One region of the Paenarthrobacter sp. TYUT067 genome, then DNA from elsewhere that is predicted to be linked to it. Evidence: predicted binding sites of a transcription regulator. Region 1 holds the regulator's gene; each other region holds the start of a gene.

Region 1 (4,166 bases):
GTTTCCCGGACCTGAGCAGCGGCCGATTCGGCGTCCAGCCCGTAGTCTTCCGCGCGGACTCCGCGGACATACTCGGTGTCAGTGCCACTCGCGAGCAGGGGGTACATGGAGTACGTGGGAGGAAAGCCCAATGCCTTGCGGCCGGGTCCACCAAAGGCTTGGAGGATCTGCTGCAGGACCTCGTTGGATCCGTTGGCCGCCCAGATGTTGTCCGGGGAAAGCCCGTGGCCAAGGTACTCGGCCAAGGCTTCACGAAGTTCGGTGAACTCCCGGTCCGGATAGCGGTTCAGCCCGGTGGCCGCAGCGGCCACGGCCTCAGTGATGGCGGCTTGGACATCTGCGGGGACGCCATGAGTGTTTTCGTTGACGTTGAGCAGGATAGGGACATCGAGCTGCGGTGCGCCATAGGGGCTCAATCCACGCAGGTTGGTCCGAAGGGGAAGTCGGTCAAGTCGCTCAAGCTGGTCACTCACCAACCCAGTTTAAGGGGCGGCCGGGACTGCCGACTAACTGTGACGCCCGACCCTTGATTTCTGCGGGTGCCGAGGGATCAGTTTGCAGGGACGAACAGCTGCTGGCCGGGCAGGATGCGGCCGCCCCGGAGGTCGTTGAGCTGGATGATCTCGGCGATGACGTCGCGGGGGTCACGCTCGGGAGCGGCAGCGCCGGCGATGCCCCAGAGGGACTGACCTGGCTGGACTGTAACAGTGACGGCAACAGGCGGACGCAGTTGGGACTGCGAGTCGGCTGCCTTGGCCGGGGAGTTGATAAATCCGGCAAGACTCAGCAACGCTGCAACCAACAGCATGGCCGGGATGCCGAAGAAGACGATCCGTCCCCTTCGGGTCAGGCGCAGGCGAGCGGGTGCCTGGGTAGTACGGAAATCAGCGAACGTAGTGACTGCGGACATGAGCTGAGCCCTTCTGAGCTATTGCCACGCTCCGGGATGCCCGGTGCCTGGCTGCCAATTCTTTGTGTTCCCCTGGGCCTGCCCCGGATGTTCGAACGCTTTGTTCGAACATCCAGCTTCAGCATCAGGTTTATAGAACACATATTCGAACCTTGCTATGACATTTTTAGCACTTATCAACGAACGGTGTCGAGACTCGCTAGAACAAATGTTTGATAAACGCCTGTGCCTGCCCTACGTTTGAGTGAAGAAGCAGCACTGTTTCAGTGGAACAGGAGGGTCTGACATTTTTGCAGACCTGACACCCCTGGCCCTCATCAGGGCGGAATGGAAAGGCATTGGCGAACATGGCAGCGAAAGCCACAGGCGGAGGGGCACCCCTGCGGAGCCAACAGCCTCAAAAGAGTCCCAAAAGCCTGACCGTCCGGCAGAAAAAGATCCTGGAGACCATCCAGAGGTCAGTCAATGACAACGGCTACCCTCCCAGCATGCGCGAAATCGGCGACACCGTGGGTCTGGCCAGTTTGTCCAGCGTCACGCACCAGTTGTCCCAATTGGAGAAGCTCGGCTACCTCCGCCGGGACCCCAAGCGTCCCCGCGCCATGGAAGTGCTGATGCCCCTAACCCTTGATGGCGGGCCCATCCCCGGTGTGGACGCTCCGACCACCCTTCGCAGCGCCGGTGGCCTGGCCGTCACCGAGCTAGCCAGCGCCAGTGATACCGCCATGGTCCCCTTGGTGGGGCGCATCGCGGCAGGTGGACCGATCCTGGCTGACCAGACGGTGGAAGACGTGCTTGCACTCCCACGGCAACTCGTGGGGCATGGCGAACTGTTCATGCTGAAGGTGGCCGGCGATTCCATGATCGATGCTGCTATCTGTGACGGCGACTGGGTGGTGGTCCGGCGACAGAATGATGCCATCAACGGCGACATCGTTGCCGCCCTGCTGGATGATGAAGCAACCGTGAAGACTTTCCGGCAGCGGGACGGTCACACGTGGCTGCTCCCCCAAAACACCCAGTACGAGCCCATCCTCGGAGATCAGGCCACCATCATGGGCAAGGTCGTCTCGGTACTGCGCTCTCTTTAAGCGCTCACGCCCTTTAAACGCAGCTTCCCGTGGACACCAGCAGGTGTTCACGGGAAGCTGTGCATTACGGGGCTTTAGCCGAGCCCAGACGTTCCAGAACGCCTCGAACCACCGACCGGTCCGTGGTGGCCCAGAACGGCGGCAGGGCGGCACGTAGAAAGCCCCCGTAGCGCTCGGTCGAAAGCCTGGAGTCGAGTACCGCGACCACCCCTTTGTCTCCCGTCGAGCGGATCAGTCGGCCAGCGCCCTGCGCCAGCCGAATGGCAGCGTGCGTGGCTGACACGGCCATGAAACCGTTCCCGCCCGATTGGGCAACCGCCCGGGAACGGGCAGTCATCAGGGGATCGTCAGGACGTGGGAAGGGAATGCGGTCAATAACCACCAGTCGGCATGAGCCACCCGGAACGTCTACCCCCTGCCACAGGGACATGGTTCCGAAGAGGCACGTATCTGGCTCGTCCGCGAATTGCTTCACCAGGGCCGCCATGGTGGATTCTCCCTGACAGAGAATGTCCACATCCAGCCGGAGCCGCATGGCATCGGCGGCTTCTTCGGCAGCACGCCGCGAGGAGAACAGGCAAAGCGCTCCGCCCCCGGACGCCCGGATGAGGTCTTCCAATTCGTCCAGCGCCTCCGGCGAAGTACCGCGGCCCGGTTTGGGCAGGTGCTTTGCCACGTATAGAACACCCTGTTTGGGATAGTCGAAGGGCGATCCCACATCAATGCCCGTCCAGCTCGGCGCGCCGTCTCCAATCAGGCCAAGACCACCCGCGGCGGGCTCGAAGGCCGAGCCGATGGCCAGGGTCGCAGAGGTCAGCACCACAGTATGGCCGGCAAAGAGCCCCTCTCGAAGCCGCCCTGCCACACTGAGCGGGGCAATATTAATCAATGCAGGAGCTGTCTCGTCCGGCGGAGAATATCCCTGCTGGGGGTCGAACGTGCTGTTCCGCGAGAACCAGACCACTTCGCGGTTCTCCTTCGCGGCGAGCATCCGCTCGCACAGTTCCAGGATGAGCATGAGCCGTGAGCGCGCAAGCTGCCGTCCGCCGTCGACCGCGTTTGAAGAATCCGTCTTCGAGTCCGAGAGCGCGGCGCGCGTGGCGTCCCGCAATTGGTCAATGCAATCCAGCTGTTCGTCGTTGAGGCCGTTGGGCAACAGACCGTTGGGCACGCCAGCTATGGCCATATCCAAGCTGTCCGCAGCTGCGTTGAGGGCGTCCACGGTGATGGCCGTATGCTTGCGGGCACTTGATGCCGCCGCGTGGACCATGGCCACGGATAACTGTCCTGAAACGGCTCCGGTTACCCGGTCCTGAAGCTCGTGCGCCTCATCAACCACCACGACGTCGTACTCGGGCAAGACAGCCAGGCCTTCAAAGGCGCTGACGGCCAACATGGCATGGTTGGTGACTACGACGTCGGCCTCACCAGCCCTTGAACGGGCCAGCTCACTGAAGCACTCTTCTGCCACGGGGCACTTCTGGGCACCCAGGCACTCCATGGACGTGACGGAAACCTGCCGCCAAGCCCTGTCGGTGACGCCGGGCATGAGTTCGTCGCGGTCTCCGGTAGTGGTCTTCTCCGCCCATTCCCTGAGGCGGACCACTTCCTTGCCCAGCTGCGATTGGGGTCCACCCATGGAGGCAGCAAAGTGAGGGACGCTGGTGTCCTCCCCCAGGGAGAACAGCTGCCCTTCGGAGGGCTCCTCGCTGGGGAACCCGCCTTCAAGCTTCTGCAGGCACACATAATTGGCCCTGCCCTTGACCAACGCCACGTTGACGGGGCGCTCAAGGGCAGGGTTGATGGTCTCCAGCAGCCGGGGAAGATCACGGCCGACAATCTGGGTCTGGAGTGCCAGGGTGGCGGTGGACACCAGCGTCGGTTTGTTGCTGTCCATGGAGTGAGCGATCAACGGAATAAGGTAAGCCAAAGACTTGCCCGTTCCCGTTCCCGCTTGAACCAGCAAATGCTCCCCGGTTTCAATAGCCCGGGTCACATGCTTGGCCATTTCATGCTGACCCGCACGGCTTTGTCCGCCCATGCCGTCAACAGCCCGGTCCAACAACTCGAGGGTGGCTTTCTCCCCCACCGACTTGACGGCGTCCGCCGCCACCTTCTCAACCATTGCTGACGAATGACTCCAGTTCGGCGGCCAGGCCTTCGCG
Region 2 (4,166 bases), on a different contig from region 1:
GGGCCCGTGTATCCGGCACGGACAACGTGGCCCATGAACTTGGCAAGCTCGAACTGGCCCTCACCCGGGAAAACCCGGTAATGGCGGCTCCAGGACAGCACGTCCATGGAGAGCTTGGGGGCGTCGGCAACCTGAACGAAGAAGATTTTCTCCGCGTTGATCTGCTCGATCGGCGCGGTGTCCCAGTCACGGGAAAGAATGTGGAAGGAGTCAAGGCAGGTGCCGAGGTTGGGGTGGTCCACCATCTCAACCAGGCGGTAGGCGTGCTCGTAGTCGTTGACGTATTTGCCCCACGCCAGGGCTTCGTAGGCAACCTTGACGCCGTGCGCCCCGGCCAACTCTGCCAATTCCGCGAGCTGCTCGGCTCTGAGATCGTCGTCGTCAATGGTTGCCGTGGCCACGTTGGAGCAGACCAGGATGGTGTCCATGCCCAAACGTGACATGAGCTTGAACTTGGCCTCGGCCCGCTTGAGGTTGGCCTTCAGCAGGTCCGGAGTGACGCCGTCGAAATCCCGGAACGGCTGGTAGAGATCCAGGCCCAAGCCGAGGTCGGCGGCCATTGTCCGGACCTCTTCCGGGCTGTGGGGGGACGTGACGAGGTCCTGTTCGAAGATCTCGATGCCATCGAAGCCCGCAATCGCGCAGGCCTGCATCTTCTCCTTCAGCGTGCCGGACAGGCAAACCGTGGCGATTCCGGTGCGCATCAGTTGGCCGCCTTTGCCAAGAGCGCCTCTTCTTCGGCGGCGATCAGCTCCAGGAAGTGCGCCCGCATGCGATCGCGGTCCGCCTCGCGTCCAGTGATGAGCTGGAAGGCGTCGGCTGCCTGACCGACTGCCATGCGACCGCCGTCGAGGACGTCGCATCCCTTGGCCCGCGCCTCGCGGACCAGTTGCGTTTCGATGGGGCGGTAGACGATGTCCGCCACCCAATGCCGCGGCTCCACCAGGCCCATGTCCAAGGGGAGCCCGGGGTGGGCCGCCATGCCGATGGGAGTGCAGTGCACCAAGCCGTCAGCGAGGGGCATGATCTCGGGCAGCTCGTTGATGCTCCGCGGTGTCACTGTGGCTTCGGGGAACAGCCCGCCGAGCTCGGCAACGCGTTCCTCGGCACGGGCGGGATCCATGTCCACCAGGTCCAGGGTGCCGACGCCGGCTTTGAGGAGTGCGTAGGCGACGGCGGAACCGGCACCGCCTGCACCCAACTGAACCACGCGATCCAGTCGCGCCTCGGGGAGGCCGTCGGCGAGCGCCGAGCCGAAGCCGGAGAAGTCCGTGTTGTGGCCGATGAACCGACCGTCCTGGATCAGGACTGTATTAACGGCGCCCAGGCGCGCGGCGTCGTCGGAAATTTCATCAAGGTGCCCCAGCACCAACTGCTTGCACGGGTGCGTGATGTTCAGCCCGTTGAAGCCCATGCGCTGCGCTGCCGTCAGGAGATCCCCGACGGCGGTGGCCGGCAATGCGAGTTCCAGCAAGTCGATGGGGCGGTACAGCAAGCGAAGGTCCTGCACATCGGCTTCGCGTTCGTGCATGGGCGGCGTGAGCGAGGGCATGACGCCTTCGCCTACGAGGCCCACCAGAACGGACTCGGCTCGGTTGCTCATCCTAAAGCTCCTTTGACTTCAGCACCGCCGGGCTTTTGGCGCATTCTGGGGCGCTGCCAGCCGGGGTGTTATTTAGATTACTACATGTGTTCATATTCCGCACGCTTGTTCTTATCGCGAACATTTCCACAGTGCGCACCCAACTAAGTAGCAGTTAAGCGCGTTTAGGGCCGTCTGAACGCGCACTATTGCGACCTGGTTGGGTGAGGGTCACCGCTGGGGCAGGCGGGCCGCGAGTTCAGCCGCGGCCTCCTGCAGGGTAGGGACATGGGCAATCAATTCCTCCATGCTCATGCGGAACACCGGGACGGCCGTGGCGAGGGAGGCGAACGCATGGCCCTGTGAGTTGAGAACCGGAACAGCGACGGCGCGCATGCCAATCTCGTTTTCTTCATCCATCACCGCGTAACCCTGACGGCGCACCTGCTCGATCTCCTCGCGGAACTTGTCGCGGTCGGTAATGGAGTGCTCGGTGAGCGGATCCAGGGGGAGCTCCTCCAGCAGCCTCTTCCGCTCGATCTCATCCTCAAACGCCACGATCGCCTTACCAACGGAGGTAGTGTGCAAGGCGCCCAGGTGACCGGGGTCGCTGGTGACCCGAAAGGTCTTGGGTCCGTCCACCTTGTTTACAGTGAGGTGATGATTGCCGTCGCGCACGGACAAGATGGTGGCCTCGTGCGTAGTTTCAGTGACACGCTGAAGGACGGGCAGCGCCGTTGCCGCGAAGCCGTGGTGATTGGAAACGCGCTGGCCGAGCTGAAAGACGCGTAGTCCCAAGTGGTACCGACGCCCATCGGGCTCGTAGTCAACAAATCCATCGCGGGTCAGTGAACCCAGCAGTCTGTACGTGGTGCTGAACGGGAGATTCGCACTCCTTGCCAGATCCGCCGCACTCGCCCCGCGCGGTTCATTTCCCAATAGAACCAACAGGCTCAAGGCCTTGCCGACCATGTCGGTCTTTGTGTCCTCTTTCACACTCATGTTTTGATGCTCTCACATAGTGAGAGCTATTTCTAGATGGTGGTGACATCTCTTGACAAGTGACCCCACTCACAGCCACTATTGCTGTATTGCACAAGTAGCTCTCACCATGTGGTTACTTATGCAGGGATCGACCGGCCGCACCATGCTTGGGTCTCCCCACAGAAGCCAGATCCGCGACATCGTCGTCACAGAAGGAACACCCCATGAGCCAAACAATGCCGTCAGCGACGCCAGGCACTGAAACCACTTCCGGAACCCCCAAGAAAGCCGCGCTTGCCAGCTTCCTGGGCAGCGCCGTCGAGTATTACGACTTCTTCATCTTCGGCTCTGCCGCGGCCCTGATCTTCCCCCACGTCTTCTTTCCCTCCGCCGACGCGAACGCGGCCATCATGTCCTTCGCAACTTTCGGCTTCGCCTACGTTGCCCGCCCCGTGGGTGCGGTGATCCTGGGCCACTTCGGTGACCGCATTGGCAGGCAGAAGGTCCTGATGTTCACGCTGGTCCTCATGGGGGCAGCCACATTTGTTATCGGCTGCCTCCCCGACTTCAAGACCATTGGCTGGTGGGCTCCGGCCCTGCTGGTCCTCGCCCGGCTCTGCCAGGGCCTCTCCGCTGCAGGCGAGCAGGCCGGCGCTTCCTCCATGACCCTTGAGCACGCCCCGGACAACCGCCGCTCCTTCTTCACCTCCTGGACCCTCACCGGTACACAGGGTGGCCAAATCCTTGCAGCCCTCGTCTTCATTCCCGTGGTGGCCCTGCCGGATGACATCAAGTACGGCATCGGTTGGCGCATCCCGTTCTGGCTCAGCGCGGTGGTAGTACTGGTGGCCTTCTTCATCCGCCGCACCCTGCACGAACCGCCCGCATTCGCCGAAGCCAAGAAGAACAACCAGATCTCCAAGCTCCCCGTTGCCGACCTCCTGCGCCTGCACTGGCGCGACGTCCTCCGCGTGGTCTGCTGCGCCTTCATCGCCGCCGTCAGCACTGTCTTTGGCACGCTCGCCATCAAATACGCCCAGGACGTTGCCGGCGTCAACAGCACCATCACGCTCTGGCTGGTGGTCGCGGCAAACGTTGTTGCCCTGGGAACCCAGCCACTGTTCGGCATGCTCTCTGACAAGATCGGCCGCAAACCCGTATTCATCTACGGAGCTTTGTCCAGCGCCATCATGACGCCGGTGTTCCTGCTGACCCTGGAGGCCGGCAACGTGCCGCTGATGTTCCTGGTCTCCGTTGTCTACTTCTCCTTCGGATACGCCGCAGCCAACGCCGTTTGGCCATCCTTCTACGGTGAAATGTTCAGCACCAAGGTCCGCTTCTCCGGCTTGGCCATCGGTACGCAGCTCGGCTTCCTGATGGCAGGCTTCGCTCCCGCAATCGTCACCGCCCTGGGTGGCACCAAACCCGGCGGTTGGGTCCAGATCTCCATCTTTACCGCGGTCATCTGCGTCATCGCAGCTGTCTCGGCCATGACAGCCCGCGAATCAGCCAAGACGCCCACTGCGGAACTCGGCGTCCACAAGCGACACCAGCACGTCTAACCCCGACGCTCCTGCCCGGTTACTCGGCCTGGAGCAAC
Region 3 (4,166 bases), on a different contig from region 1:
CGCGGTGCGAGCGTGTTGCACGCCCCGGCTTTGAAGATCGCCCCAGTTCAGGAGGATATGGTCCTCATTGAGGACACCCGCACCATCATCGCGGCTAAACCGGACATCTGCATCGCCACCACGGCATACGGGATGCGCCGCTGGTGTGAAGCCGCAGATTCTTTCGGCATCGGCGAGCAACTCCTGGAAACGCTGTCCGCATGCCGCATGTTCGTCCGTGGCCCCAAAGCCCGCGGCGCCGTGCGGGCGGCCGGTCTTGCCGACGTCGGAATCAGCAGTGACGAAACCACCGCGACCCTGGTGGACATGCTGCTGGCCGAAGGCGTTCGCAACAAGACCGTCGCTGTGCAGCTGCACGGGTACACCGACGTCCGCCAGTTGGAACGGCTCCGCATGTCCGGTGCAACGGTCCTGACCGTGACCCCGTACCGCTGGGTGAAGCCCGACGGCGAAGACAAACTGCCGCGGCTGATCGAAGCCGTGGTGGGTGGCAACCTCGACGTCCTGACGTTCACCAGCGCCCCCGCCGTGGATGCGATGTGGAGCACCGCCCACGAAATGGGCCTCTACCGCCAGCTCATCGAAGCCCTGAAGGGTCCGGTAACTGTTGCGGCCGTTGGGCCGGTCACCGCACAACCGCTGGTCGACGCCGGGCTGACGCCACTGATTCCCGACCGGTACCGCATGGGTGCGCTGATCAGGCTGGTCACCGAACATCTCTCGTTGAACCACGTACGGCGTTTGGAAACAAAGAGCGCCACCATCGAATTGCGCGGACGCTGCTTGCGGATTAACGGCGAGGTGGTGGACCTTGCACCGGCTCCCCTGCTGCTGTTGCGAGCGCTGCTGGGTGCGGGTGGAGCTGTACTGTCCCGGGAGGCTCTCTCTGACTTGTTGGACTTGCGCGGCTCTGTGCACGCCCTGGACATGACGGTGAGCCGGCTGCGGTCCTCCCTTCCGGACGGCAAGCTGGTGGAAACCGTGGTGAAGCGGGGTTACCGGCTGCGGGCTTAGGTCTCCTGCCACGGTTTTCCCTGCCACGCTAGGCCGCCTTCACCAGGGGAAGTTCGTCCCAGTTGGTGGTGTAGCGGGGGCTGAGCATGTCCCGTTTCATGGACCAGTCCGGGCCGCCCTTGATGCCCGCATGGCCCAAACCAATGGAGCCCCGGCCATACCGCTTGCTGACTTGCTCCAGCAAGGGGCCAATGCCCCGCTCTTCATGCGGGTTCTCGAAGATTTCCAATGGTTTCTGGTTGCCGCTGGGGCGAAGGTCAGTGACCATGATCCCGGCTTTGGCGTACCTGACGCCTTCCTGGATCCTGGGAACCAGAGCGTGTGCGGCCTTGGTCAGCAGAACGGGGTCCGAGGTTGGCATAGGTAGTTTGACGTTGACAGTGGGGAACGATTTGTCGTTGGGGTTGTAGACCGATGTTGCAGCAAAGGCAGTCAGCAACTTGGCCTGAAGATCGTGCTTGGCCAGCCTGGCACTGGCCATCTGACCGTAAACGCTGAGCACCTGACGTAACTCCGCGGCCGTGGTGATCGGCGTGGAGAAAGACCGGGAGAAAATCAGTTGGTCCCGCCCGATTCGTTCTTCCTCCATGGGGATGCAGGGCGTGCCTTGCAGTTCCAAGACAGTGCGCATCATGACGATGGAGAATTTATCCCTCAACGCCACAGGGTCGGCCCGGACCAGGTCCAGGATGGAGAAGATCCCCATCGCGTTCAGGCGTCTTGTGAGCCGGGTGGCGACGCCCCAGATCTCGATCACGGAGAGCCGCGCCATGAGTGCCTCGCGTTGGGCCTGCGGGACGGAGTCCCAACGGCACACACCGTTGAAGGCCGGATTATGCTTGGCCCACTTATTGGCGAGCTTGGCGAGAGTCTTAGTGCGCGCGATCCCTACGCAAACGGGAACCCCCACATGCCGTTGGCAGGCAACCTTGATGGTTCGCCCCAATTCCAGCAGGTCATCCGGTTGCCCCTTCACTCCCAGGAACGCCTCATCAATGGAGTACACCTCCTGCCATGCTGAGTACCGGGCCAGGAGCTCCATGACGCGCGAGCTGATGTCTCCATACAGTTCGTAGTTGCTCGACAGGGCTATCAATCCCCATTCCTCGGCCCGTGGCGCGAGCTTGAACCATGGCTCCCCCAGGCCGATTCCCAGCTTTTTTGCCTCGGGCGACCGGGTCACGGCGCAACCGTCGTTGTTGGACAGCACTATCAAAGGCTTGCCCTCCAGCGCAGGGTTGAAGGCCCTCTCCGCCGAGGCGTAGAAGCAGTTGATATCCACATGGGCAATCTCCTGCATGCGGTGCATGAGCGCTGGCTTGGACATTTCCATCCCTAAATCGGCATTAGCACGCGAGCCGCCGTTTCAGTGCACGACACGCCGCGCATTCGAACATATATTCGAATACTTCTACTGTACCTTCGGGCCCCGACAAGAAAACATCCCGCCCACCGGATTGTGGAAAAGTCCGGGCAGACGGGATGCCGGTGGTACGGAAATCCAGGTAGATGGCCCCCGTGGCCAAGCCTTCCCCGAGGGCCGCCAGCGTGGGGAAGAGGATGCCCAGGAGGGCGTCGGCGACCCAGAGGGTGCGAAGCCCTACCGGCTGGATTCAATCAAATGTGATGCAGGCACGTTGTGGCTACGCCCCAAATGGTCAGCTCCGACATCGCGGGCACTCGAATGTCCGGATACTTGGGATTGTCCGCCTCCAGCACCACTCCCGACGGCGTGACGCGCAGCCTTTTGATGGTCAACTCACCATCAAGGACAGCAACGACGACGGACCCATCCTTGGGCTCCAGTGCCCGGTTAACGATCAACTCATCCCCGTCACTGATCCCGGCACCCTCCATGGACTGACCCGTCACCCTCACCACGAACGTGCTGGTGACATCCTTGATCAGATGCTCATTGAGATCAATCCGACCATCAAAATAGTCCTGCGCAGGCGAGGGATATCCCGCCGCCACAGGAATAGGTGCCAACAGTACTGACATCAGGGAAAAGCCCGCATCTATCACGCGGGGGCCGACTATCACGCCCACAACACACCTTTATTCGAATATATGTTCGATAATTCAGTGTACAGCGGACCCCAGACATCCTGTCCATTCCGCTTCGCTCGGCACCTCAGGGCGATGGTTTCTCGCGGTGAGACGAATGACGAGTATTTTGAGGGAAGATCAAGCGAACAACTTCTGGCACGAACACATAGGAGAGCAATGACCGACCGGACCAGGCAACTCGGTGGCGCGCTTAGCGCCGACATCACACGCATGGTCAAGGAACGCTACCCGGATGAGCTGGCCCACGCCCAGGCCGTACACGCACACTCCGAGAAGTTGGTTCTCGGGTTTATGGTGTCCTCTGTCGCGCTGTGGTTCCTCGGTCCGGCCCTGCTTCTGAACGGTCTCATCAGCCCGGCGATCGCCATCGTGGTGCCCGGACTGCTGACTGTCGCGTTCCTCACGATCGTGCTCATCGCCATCGCCCGGAACAGGGCTGCCTCGCGACCCGTGGTTGAGTACGCCAAGCAGCTGGGTCATAAGGTCACCAGTGTCACCAAAAAGGGAATAACGGTTGCTGTTCCGAAGGGCGTTGTCAACGTGCCCGAGGAGTTCCGCCAGACACGCAAGGTCACGCGCCAGCGGTAAGGCAAGTGTCAGCGGCGCCGACCTTAGCGTCCTCGACGCCCTGTACTCAGGCAAACCACGGCCGTGGGGGCCGCTAACGCGCGGAGCGGCTGTCGCGTGGGATCAGCCACTCTTGACGGTGACGTCATAGGAGAAAGGCTTCGGTATGACGCCCGGCCAGGAACCGTCTTTCTTGAACAGGGAGAGGTTCCGTGCCCCCTCCGGGTCCTCAGCACTGAGCGGGATAATCACGGTGTTGTGCTCCGAGGGCGTGGAAGTTTGCGGGCTGAGCCAGGCCGAGCCCACGGCTGCGGCTGTGAGGTCGAAGAATGGCTCGCCGTCGGCGGTGCTCGCAGAGATCTGGATCTGCGTGTTGGGCATATAGCCCTCGCCCACAGCCCACACGTTGCGGACGATGTAGTCGATGAGCAAGTCGCCGTAGGTGACGGTGTACCCGGGCTCAATGTCGAACGCCACCGCGTAACCGGTGTTGCCCTTCACATTAGGTGGGCCTC

Evidence for each region. The regulator LexA, encoded in region 1, represses DNA repair genes until DNA is damaged. The targets are predictions, from matches to a motif close to TCGAACANNTGTTCGA.
Region 2: a site for LexA is predicted at 1,701-1,716, ahead of MOD31_RS12960 (shikimate dehydrogenase). Genes of this name have one in related genera too.
Region 3: a site for LexA is predicted at 2,404-2,419, ahead of MOD31_RS19890 (Y-family DNA polymerase). Genes of this name have one in related genera too.

What each region holds. Positions count from the first base shown of each region.
Region 1 covers NZ_JAMOIT010000003.1:245,370-249,535, reverse strand. The annotation lists gene MOD31_RS04125 (histidinol-phosphate transaminase) at 1-473, opposite strand, end outside; gene MOD31_RS04120 (LysM peptidoglycan-binding domain-containing protein) at 551-910, opposite strand; gene lexA (transcriptional repressor LexA) at 1,258-2,001, shown strand; gene MOD31_RS04110 (ATP-dependent DNA helicase) at 2,066-4,126, opposite strand; gene hflX (GTPase HflX) at 4,119-4,166, opposite strand, start outside.
Region 2 covers NZ_JAMOIT010000013.1:26,847-31,012, forward strand. The annotation lists gene MOD31_RS12955 (bifunctional sugar phosphate isomerase/epimerase/4-hydroxyphenylpyruvate dioxygenase family protein) at 1-704, opposite strand, end outside; gene MOD31_RS12960 (shikimate dehydrogenase) at 704-1,603, opposite strand; gene MOD31_RS12965 (IclR family transcriptional regulator) at 1,814-2,584, opposite strand; gene MOD31_RS12970 (MFS transporter) at 2,791-4,128, shown strand.
Region 3 covers NZ_JAMOIT010000027.1:19,511-23,676, forward strand. The annotation lists gene MOD31_RS19885 (uroporphyrinogen-III synthase) at 1-1,014, shown strand, start outside; gene MOD31_RS19890 (Y-family DNA polymerase) at 1,043-2,341, opposite strand; gene MOD31_RS19895 (translesion error-prone DNA polymerase V autoproteolytic subunit) at 2,632-3,063, opposite strand; gene MOD31_RS19900 (hypothetical protein) at 3,241-3,672, shown strand; gene MOD31_RS19905 (hypothetical protein) at 3,775-4,166, opposite strand, start outside.